DNA from 2 places in the Streptomyces sp. NPDC127129 genome. Region 2 is predicted to be linked to the other one. Evidence: predicted binding sites of a transcription regulator. Region 2 holds the regulator's gene; the other holds the start of a gene.
What was found. Region 2 encodes HspR, which represses chaperone genes until heat shock. Its sites were predicted from a motif close to TTGAGNNNNNNNNNCTCAA; they were not measured.

Region 1: lon (endopeptidase La) is a predicted target of HspR. The motif match lies at 2,034-2,052, and genes of this name have one in related genera.

Annotation. Positions count from the first base shown of each region.
Region 1 covers NZ_JBHXTV010000012.1:248,906-252,866, forward strand. Annotated here, with positions in the region: gene lon (endopeptidase La) at 1-2,011, opposite strand, end outside; gene ACFVGW_RS24020 (DNA alkylation repair protein) at 2,213-2,863, shown strand; gene ACFVGW_RS24025 (RNA polymerase sigma factor) at 2,975-3,694, shown strand; gene ACFVGW_RS24030 (zf-HC2 domain-containing protein) at 3,744-3,961, shown strand, end outside.
Region 2 covers NZ_JBHXTV010000006.1:332,864-336,824, forward strand. Annotated here, with positions in the region: gene dnaK (molecular chaperone DnaK) at 1-580, shown strand, start outside; gene grpE (nucleotide exchange factor GrpE) at 580-1,224, shown strand; gene dnaJ (molecular chaperone DnaJ) at 1,264-2,454, shown strand; gene ACFVGW_RS14590 (heat shock protein transcriptional repressor HspR) at 2,459-2,911, shown strand; gene ACFVGW_RS14595 (hypothetical protein) at 3,020-3,493, opposite strand; gene ACFVGW_RS14600 (helix-turn-helix transcriptional regulator) at 3,496-3,961, opposite strand, start outside.

The sequences.
Region 1 (3,961 bases), on a different contig from region 2:
CGCCGTGCGACCGCAGGAAGGAGAGCGCGATCTGCGCGGACTCCTTCATGACGTCGCCCAGCTGGCCCGTCAGGGTGAGTCCCGCCGCGCCCGTCTCCGGGTCGGCGAGCGACGCCTCCACGAAGAGGACGTCACCGCCCGCGCCGGTGACGGCGAGCCCGGTCGCCACGCCCGGCACCGCCGTGCGGCGCTCGGCCGGGTCCTGGGCGGACTCCGGGATGTGGTGCGGACGCCCGATCAGCCCGCGCAGATCGTCGACGCCGACCGTGAACGGCAGCTCCCGGTCGCCCAGTTCGTGCTGCGCCGCGACCTTCCGCAGCAGCCGCGCGATGGAGCGCTCCAGGGTCCGTACGCCTGCCTCACGGGTGTACTCGCCCGCCAGCTTCCGCAGCGACGCGTCCTCCAGGACCACCTCGCCCGGCTCCAGACCCGCGCGCTCCAGCTGCCGGGGCAGCAGGTGGTCGCGGGCGATGACGACCTTCTCGTCCTCCGTGTACCCGTCCAGGCGCACCAGCTCCATCCGGTCGAGCAGCGCCTCCGGGATGGCCTCCAGGACGTTCGCCGTCGCCAGGAAGACGACGTCGGAGAGGTCGAGTTCGACCTCCAGGTAGTGGTCGCGGAAGGTGTGGTTCTGCGCCGGGTCGAGGACTTCGAGGAGTGCGGCCGCGGGGTCGCCGCGGTAGTCGGAGCCGACCTTGTCGATCTCGTCGAGCAGGACCACCGGGTTCATCGACCCGGCCTCCTTGACCGCCCGTACGATCCGGCCCGGCAGCGCGCCGACGTACGTCCGCCGGTGGCCGCGGATCTCCGCCTCGTCCCGTACGCCGCCGAGCGCGACCCGGACGAACTTCCGTCCCATCGCGTGCGCGACCGATTCGCCCAGCGACGTCTTTCCGACACCGGGCGGGCCGACCAGGGCCAGGACGGCGCCGCCGCGACGGCCGCCGACGACCCCGAGCCCGCGCTCGGCGCGCCGCTTGCGCACCGCCAGGTACTCGGTGATCCGTTCCTTCACGTCGTCCAGGCCTGCGTGCTCGGCGTCGAGGATCGCCTTGGCGCCCTGGATGTCGTACTGGTCCTCGGTCCGTTCGTTCCACGGCAGTTCGAGGACGGTGTCGAGCCAGGTGCGGATCCAGGAGCCCTCCGGGGACTGGTCGCTGGACCGCTCCAGCTTCTCGACCTCCTTGAGGGCCGCCTCCCGTACGTTCTCGGGCAGGTCGGCGGCCTCGACACGGGCCCGGTAGTCGTCGGACTCGTCGCCGTCGGTCTCGCCGTTGAGGTCGCGCAGCTCCTTGCGTACGGCATCGAGCTGGCGCCGCAGCAGGAACTCGCGCTGCTGCTTGTCGACGCCCTCCTGGACGTCCTTCGCGATGGACTCGGCCACGTCCTGCTCGGCCAGGTGCTCGCGGAGCTGGGCCGTGGCGAGCTTGAGGCGGGTGACCGGGTCGGCGGTCTCCAGGAGCTCGACCTTCTGCTCAAGGGTGAGGAAGGGCGAGTAGCCGGAGTTGTCGGCGAGGGCGGAGACGCCGTCGATCTGCTGGACGCGGTCCACGACCTGCCAGGCGCCGCGCTTCTTCAGCCAGCTGGTGGCCAGCGCCTTGTACTCCTTGACCAGCTCGGTCACGGAGCCGGGCAGCGGGTCGGGCAGGACCTCCTCGACGACGGTTCCCTCGACCCAGAGAGCGGCGCCGGGGCCCGTCGTACCGGCGCCGATCCTGACGCGGCCGCGACCCCGGATGAGCGCGCCGGGGTCGCCGTCGGACAGGCGGCCGACCTGTTCGACGGTGCCGAGGACGCCGGTCCCGGCGTACGTCCCGTCGACCCGGGGCACGAGGAGCACCCTGGGCTTGCCGGCCCCGGAACGGGCGGCGGCCTGGGCGGCCTCCACCGCGGCGCGTACGTCGTTGTCGGACAGGTCCAGCGGCACCACCATTCCGGGCAGCACGACCTCGTCGTCGAGCGGCAGCACGGGCAGAGTGAGCGGCACGGACGCCATGGACTCAGCAGCCATGATCTCCCCTTCGGCAGTCAAGTTGAGCTATGTGGACTCAATGCACATGAGCCTTGGGTTGTTCCCCGAGCGGCGTTCGCTCTGAGCGATCGGGACACGGCAGGACGTATCGGTGTCGGCCGGCCGTAGGCTGGCTGCCACCGCGAGAAAGAGGAGACCCAGGTGACCGAGGTGACGACCGGGACGACGCGGGCGCGGGTCATGGCCGACCTGGCCGCGCTCGAGGACCCGAAGATGCGCGCGGCGAACGAGAAGCGCGGCGACGATCACGGCGTGAACCTCACCCGGCTGCGCGCGCTCGCGAAGGAGCTCGGGACGCAGCAGGATCTCGCCCGCGAGCTCTGGGCGACGGACGTCACCGCCGCGAGGCTCCTGGCGCTGCTGATCTGCCGCCCGAAGGCGTTCGAGCGGGACGAACTGGACACCATGGTGCGCGAGGCACGCGCCCCCAAGGTGCACGACTGGCTCGTGAACTACGTGGTGAAGAAGAGCCCGCACGCCGAGGAGCTGCGCCTCGCCTGGTCGGCGGACCCGGACCCCGTGGTCGCGAGCGCCGGCTGGGCGCTGACCGCCGAGCGCGTGGTGAAGAAGCCCGCCGGTCTCGACCTCGACGGACTGCTCGACGTCGTCGAGGCCGAGATGAAGGACGCACCCGACCGGCTGCAGTGGGCGATGAACACCTGCCTGGCCCAGATCGGGATCCAGCACCCCGGGCACCGCGCCCGCGCGGTCGGCATCGGCGAGCGCCTGGAGGTCCTCAAGGACTACCCGACCGCCCCGAACTGCACCTCTCCGTTCGCCCCCACCTGGATCGCCGAGATGGTGCGCCGCCAGGAGATCAGCAAGGCGTGACGCACGGGGGGCGGGGCACTCCGGGGCGGGGGTGGCTTCGCCTCGTACGACGGGCCGGCACCCGGCGTATCGGGAAAAGACACGCGGAACTGCAACCTCCGCACCCCTCCGATGCGTTCACCGGTCGTGACGACGAGTTATCCCGGGTGCGGGCAGTGCACCGAGGACCGGCCGGCGGTCGAGGACGACGGGTGCGACGGGCAGCTCGTCCACGCCGTCGCCGACGGCGACAAGGACGCGCTGTCCCGGCTCTTCGCCCGGCACGCAGGCCCCCTCTTCGCCCATCTCCTCAACCGCGGCTTCCCCGCCCAGACCGTCGAGGACGCCGTCCAGGAGACCTTCCTGACCGTGTGGAAGAGCGCCTCCGGCTTCCACGAGGGGAGCGTCCCCGCCTGGCTGCGGCGAATAGCCCACTGTCGTGCGATCGACCTCGAAAGGGCCGCCGGCCGCCAGCGGGCCCTCGCCGACCGGGCCCGCGAGCACACACCCGCCTCCGCCGGAGCCGCGCCCTCGGCGGAGGACTGCCTGCTGGCCTCATCGCCCCGTTACGCGGCCGTCGCCTACGCGCTCGCCGGGCTCCCAACCCGGCAGCGCGAGGTCATCGAGCTGCGCTACCTCCAGCACTACAGCGTCCGCGAGACCGCCGAGCGCCTGGCCGTCCCCGAGGGCACGGTCAAGGCCCGCGCAGCCCGCGGCTGCGCCCGGCTGCGCGAGTGGATCGTGGCCCAGGGCGAGGCGGAGTCGAGGGACGACGCCCGGGGGAACGGCGGCCCGGGCCCCGGCGGAGGAGGTGCCCATGACCGCGACCGGGTCCCCCGCCCCCGCCCCTGACCGGGCCCCCGCCCCCACTCCGCCCCCCACTTCCGAAAGCGGCCCCCGCATGACCGAGCTCTCTCCCCCCGCCACCCCCACCTCCGCGCCCGCCTCCGCCTCCGCGCCCGCACGGCATCGGCATCTGCCCGCGGACTGGGTGGGGGCGTACGCCCGCGGGGAGCTCTCCCCCGAAGTCCTCGGCCACGCCGAGGCCCATCTCGAACGGTGCGGGGCGTGCGCGGACGCCGTCGACCGGGCGGTACGGAGCGGGCCGCACGGTCCTCG
Region 2 (3,961 bases):
CAAGAAGCTCGGCATGTTCGAGCTGACCGGTCTGCCGCCGGCCCCGCGTGGCGTCCCGCAGATCGAGGTCGCGTTCGACATCGACGCCAACGGCATCATGCACGTGACCGCGAAGGACCTGGGCACGGGCAAGGAGCAGAAGATGACCGTCACCGGTGGCTCCTCGCTGCCGAAGGACGAGGTCAACCGGATGCGCGAAGAGGCCGAGAAGTACGCGGACGAGGACCACGCCCGCCGCGAGGCCGCCGAGTCCCGCAACCAGGGCGAGCAGCTCGTCTACCAGACGGAGAAGTTCCTCAAGGACAACGAGGACAAGGTCCCCGGTGAGGTCAGGACCGAGGTCGAGACCGCCGTCGCCGAGCTGAAGGAGAAGCTCAAGGGCGAGGACACCGCGGAGATCCGTACGGCCACCGAGAAGGTCGCGGCCGTCTCCCAGAAGCTCGGCCAGGCCATGTACGCCGACGCCCAGGCCGCGCAGGCCGCCGGCGGCGACGCCCCGCAGGGTGAGGCCAAGGCCGACGACGACGTCGTCGACGCCGAGATCGTCGACGACGAGAAGCCGAAGGGCGGCGCTGCCTGATGACGGAGGAGACCCCGGGCTTCGAGGAGAAGCCCGACGTCCCCTCCGGCGCCGACGACGCCGCCGAGGCCGCCGAGACCCCCTCCGCGGAGGAGGGCTCGGCGGCCCCGGCCGGGGACGCCGCACAGACGGCCGGCCTGACGGCGCAGCTGGACCAGGTCCGCAGCGCGCTCAGCGAGCGCACGGGTGACCTCCAGCGCCTTCAGGCCGAGTACCAGAACTACCGCCGTCGGGTGGAGCGTGACCGTGTCACCGTCAAGGAGATCGCGGTCGCGGGCCTTCTGACGGAGCTGCTGCCCGTGCTCGACGACATCGGCCGGGCACGGGACCACGGCGAGCTGGTGGGCGGCTTCAAGTCGGTCGCCGAGTCGCTGGAGACGGTGGCCGCCAAGATGGGGCTGCAGCAGTTCGGCAAGGAGGGCGAGCCCTTCGACCCGACGATCCACGAGGCCCTGATGCACAGTTACGCACCGGACGTCACCGAGACGACCTGCGTGGCGATCCTGCAGCCTGGGTACCGGATCGGCGAGCGGACCATCCGGCCCGCGCGCGTGGCGGTGGCCGAGCCCCAGCCCGGGGCGACGCCGGCCGCGAAGGACGAGAAGTCGGCGGACGAGGAGAGCGGTGGCCCCGAGGAGGGCTAGCGCGACGATCACCGGAGCGGTCCGGAAGGAGGGACGTCGATGAGTACGAAGGACTTCGTCGAGAAGGACTACTACAAGGTTCTCGGCGTCCCCAAGGACGCCACCGACGCCGAGATCAAGAAGGCGTACCGGAAGCTCGCCCGCGAGAACCACCCGGACGCCAACAAGGGCGACACCAGCGCCGAGGCGCGCTTCAAGGAGATCTCCGAGGCGAACGACGTCCTCGGCGACCCCAAGAAGCGCAAGGAGTACGACGACGCCCGTGCGCTCTTCGGCAACGGAGGCTTCCGTTCCGGAGGGCCGGGCGGCGGCAACTTCAACTTCGACCTGGGTGACCTCTTCGGCGGCGCCCAGGGCCCCGGCGGTGCGGGCGGCGGGGCCGGCGGCTTCGGCGGCGGTCTCGGCGACGTCTTCGGCGGACTGTTCAACCGGGGCGCGGGCGGCGGCGCGGGCACGCGTACGCAGCCGCGCCGCGGCCAGGACATCGAGTCCGAGGTGACGCTCAGCTTCACCGAGGCCGTGGACGGCGCGACCGTGCCCCTGCGGATGTCCTCCCAGGCGCCCTGCAAGGCCTGTTCGGGCACCGGCGACAAGAACGGCACGCCCCGGGTGTGCCCGACCTGCGTCGGCACCGGCCAGGTCTCGCGCGGCGGCAGTGGCTCGTTCTCGCTCACCGACCCGTGCGTGGACTGCAAGGGGCGCGGCCTCATCGCCGAGACCCCCTGCGAGGTCTGCAAGGGCAGCGGCCGGGCCAAGTCCTCCCGCACCATGCAGGTCCGCATCCCCGCCGGTGTCTCCGACGGGCAGCGGATCCGGCTGCGCGGCAAGGGCGCTCCGGGCGAGCGCGGCGGCCAGAGCGGCGACCTGTACGTGGTCGTGCACGTCGACGCCCACCCGGTCTTCGGCCGCAAGGACGACAACCTGACCGTCACCGTGCCCGTCACGTTCGACGAGGCGGCGCTCGGCGGCGACATCAAGGTCCCGACGCTGGGCGGCCCGGCGGTGACGCTGAAGCTTCCGGCCGGCACCCCCAACGGCCGGACGATGCGCGCCCGCGGCAAGGGCGCGGTCCGCAAGGACGGCACCCGCGGCGACCTGCTGGTGACGGTGGAGGTCGCGGTGCCCAAGGAGCTCGACGACAAGGCCCGTGAGGCCCTCGAGACCTACCGTGAGGCGACGGCGGGCGAGGACCCCAGGGCAGAGTTGTTCCAGGCCGCGAAGGGAGCTTGACCCGATGGACAGCAGACCGGGACGCAGCCGTAATCCGTACGAACTGACCGACGAGACGCCGGTGTACGTCATCTCGGTGGCGGCCCAGCTGTCGGGTCTGCACCCGCAGACGCTGCGTCAGTACGACCGCCTCGGCCTGGTCTCGCCCGATCGCACGGCGGGCCGGGGACGGCGCTACTCGGCCCGTGACATCGAACTGCTCCGTACGGTGCAGGCGTTGTCGCAGGACGAGGGCATCAACCTGGCGGGCATCAAGCGCATCATCGAGCTGGAGAACCAGGTCGCGGCGCTCCAGCAGCGGGTGGCCGAGCTGTCGGCGGCCGTCGAGGGCGCGGCGTCGGCGATGCGCCAGCGCGAGGCGCAGGTGCACGCCTCGTACCGGCGCGACCTGGTCCCGTACACGGACGTCCAGCAGGCGAGCGCGCTGGTCGTGTGGCGCCCCAAGCGCCCCGAGTAGTCCCGGCCGGAACCTTCTGTACGGCGAGGCCCCCTCCGCGAGAAGCGGAGGGGGCCTCGCCGTGCGTGCATGCGTGCGCGTGCATGCGTGCGTGCGGCGTTGCGCGCGCTACGGGATGAGTTCGGCCACGATGTTCGTCGCCGTGTCCCACCAGGGCGCCGCGCCCGTGCCGAAGGCGGCGGCGAGCGCGGTGCCGACGGCCCGGTCCAGCGGTTCGGGTCCGGCGCCGGGCGCCCACTCCGCGTCCACCTTGCCGTCCCCCGAGGACTCCAGGGTGCCCAGGGGGCGCCCGTCGCGGAGCAGCCGGCTCTCCACGTACGAGCAGGGCACGAGCCGGTAGCGGGTGCCCGAGACCACGGCGTCGACCCGGTACGAGCGCCGCAGGAGCCGCCCGCGGCCGGGCCGGATGCGGGCGGGCGCGCCGTCGGCGGTGAGGGTGAGCCGGCCGGCGGCGCGGGTGCCGATGGGGATGAGCGGGTCGGGCTCGTCGCCCGGCGCGCGCACGAGTTCCACGGTGGGCATGTCGTACCCGGAGACGCGCAGCGTCCCCGCGGGGCCGTCCAGGTCGATCTGTACGTACACGGTCAGTGTTCCTGCTCCAGGATTCCGGACTGGGCGATGAGGTAGCCGAGCTGCGCCCGGCTCCCGCTCCCGAGGGCGGAGGCGAGCTTGGCGATGTGGGCGCGGCAGGTGCGGACGTTCATGCCGAGCCGGCGGGCGATGGCCTCGTCGACGTGGCCCTCGACGAGGAGTTTGGCGATGGAGCGCTGGATGCCGCTGATGCCGTCCAGCGGCGGCTCGTAGGTGACCGGGTTGTCCAGGGGGATGGCCTGGAGCCAGAACTGCTCGAAGACGCCGACGAGGTACTCGACGAGGCCGGTGTGGCGCAGTTCCAGGGCGACCTGGCGGTCCCGGCTGGCGGGGACGAAGGCGACCTTGCGGTCCACGATGATGAGCCGGTCGATGATCTCCTCGAGCGTGCGGACCTCGACCGCGGGGCCGATGCGTTCGAGATAGGCCAGGGTGATCGGCTGGTGCCGTGCGGTGTGC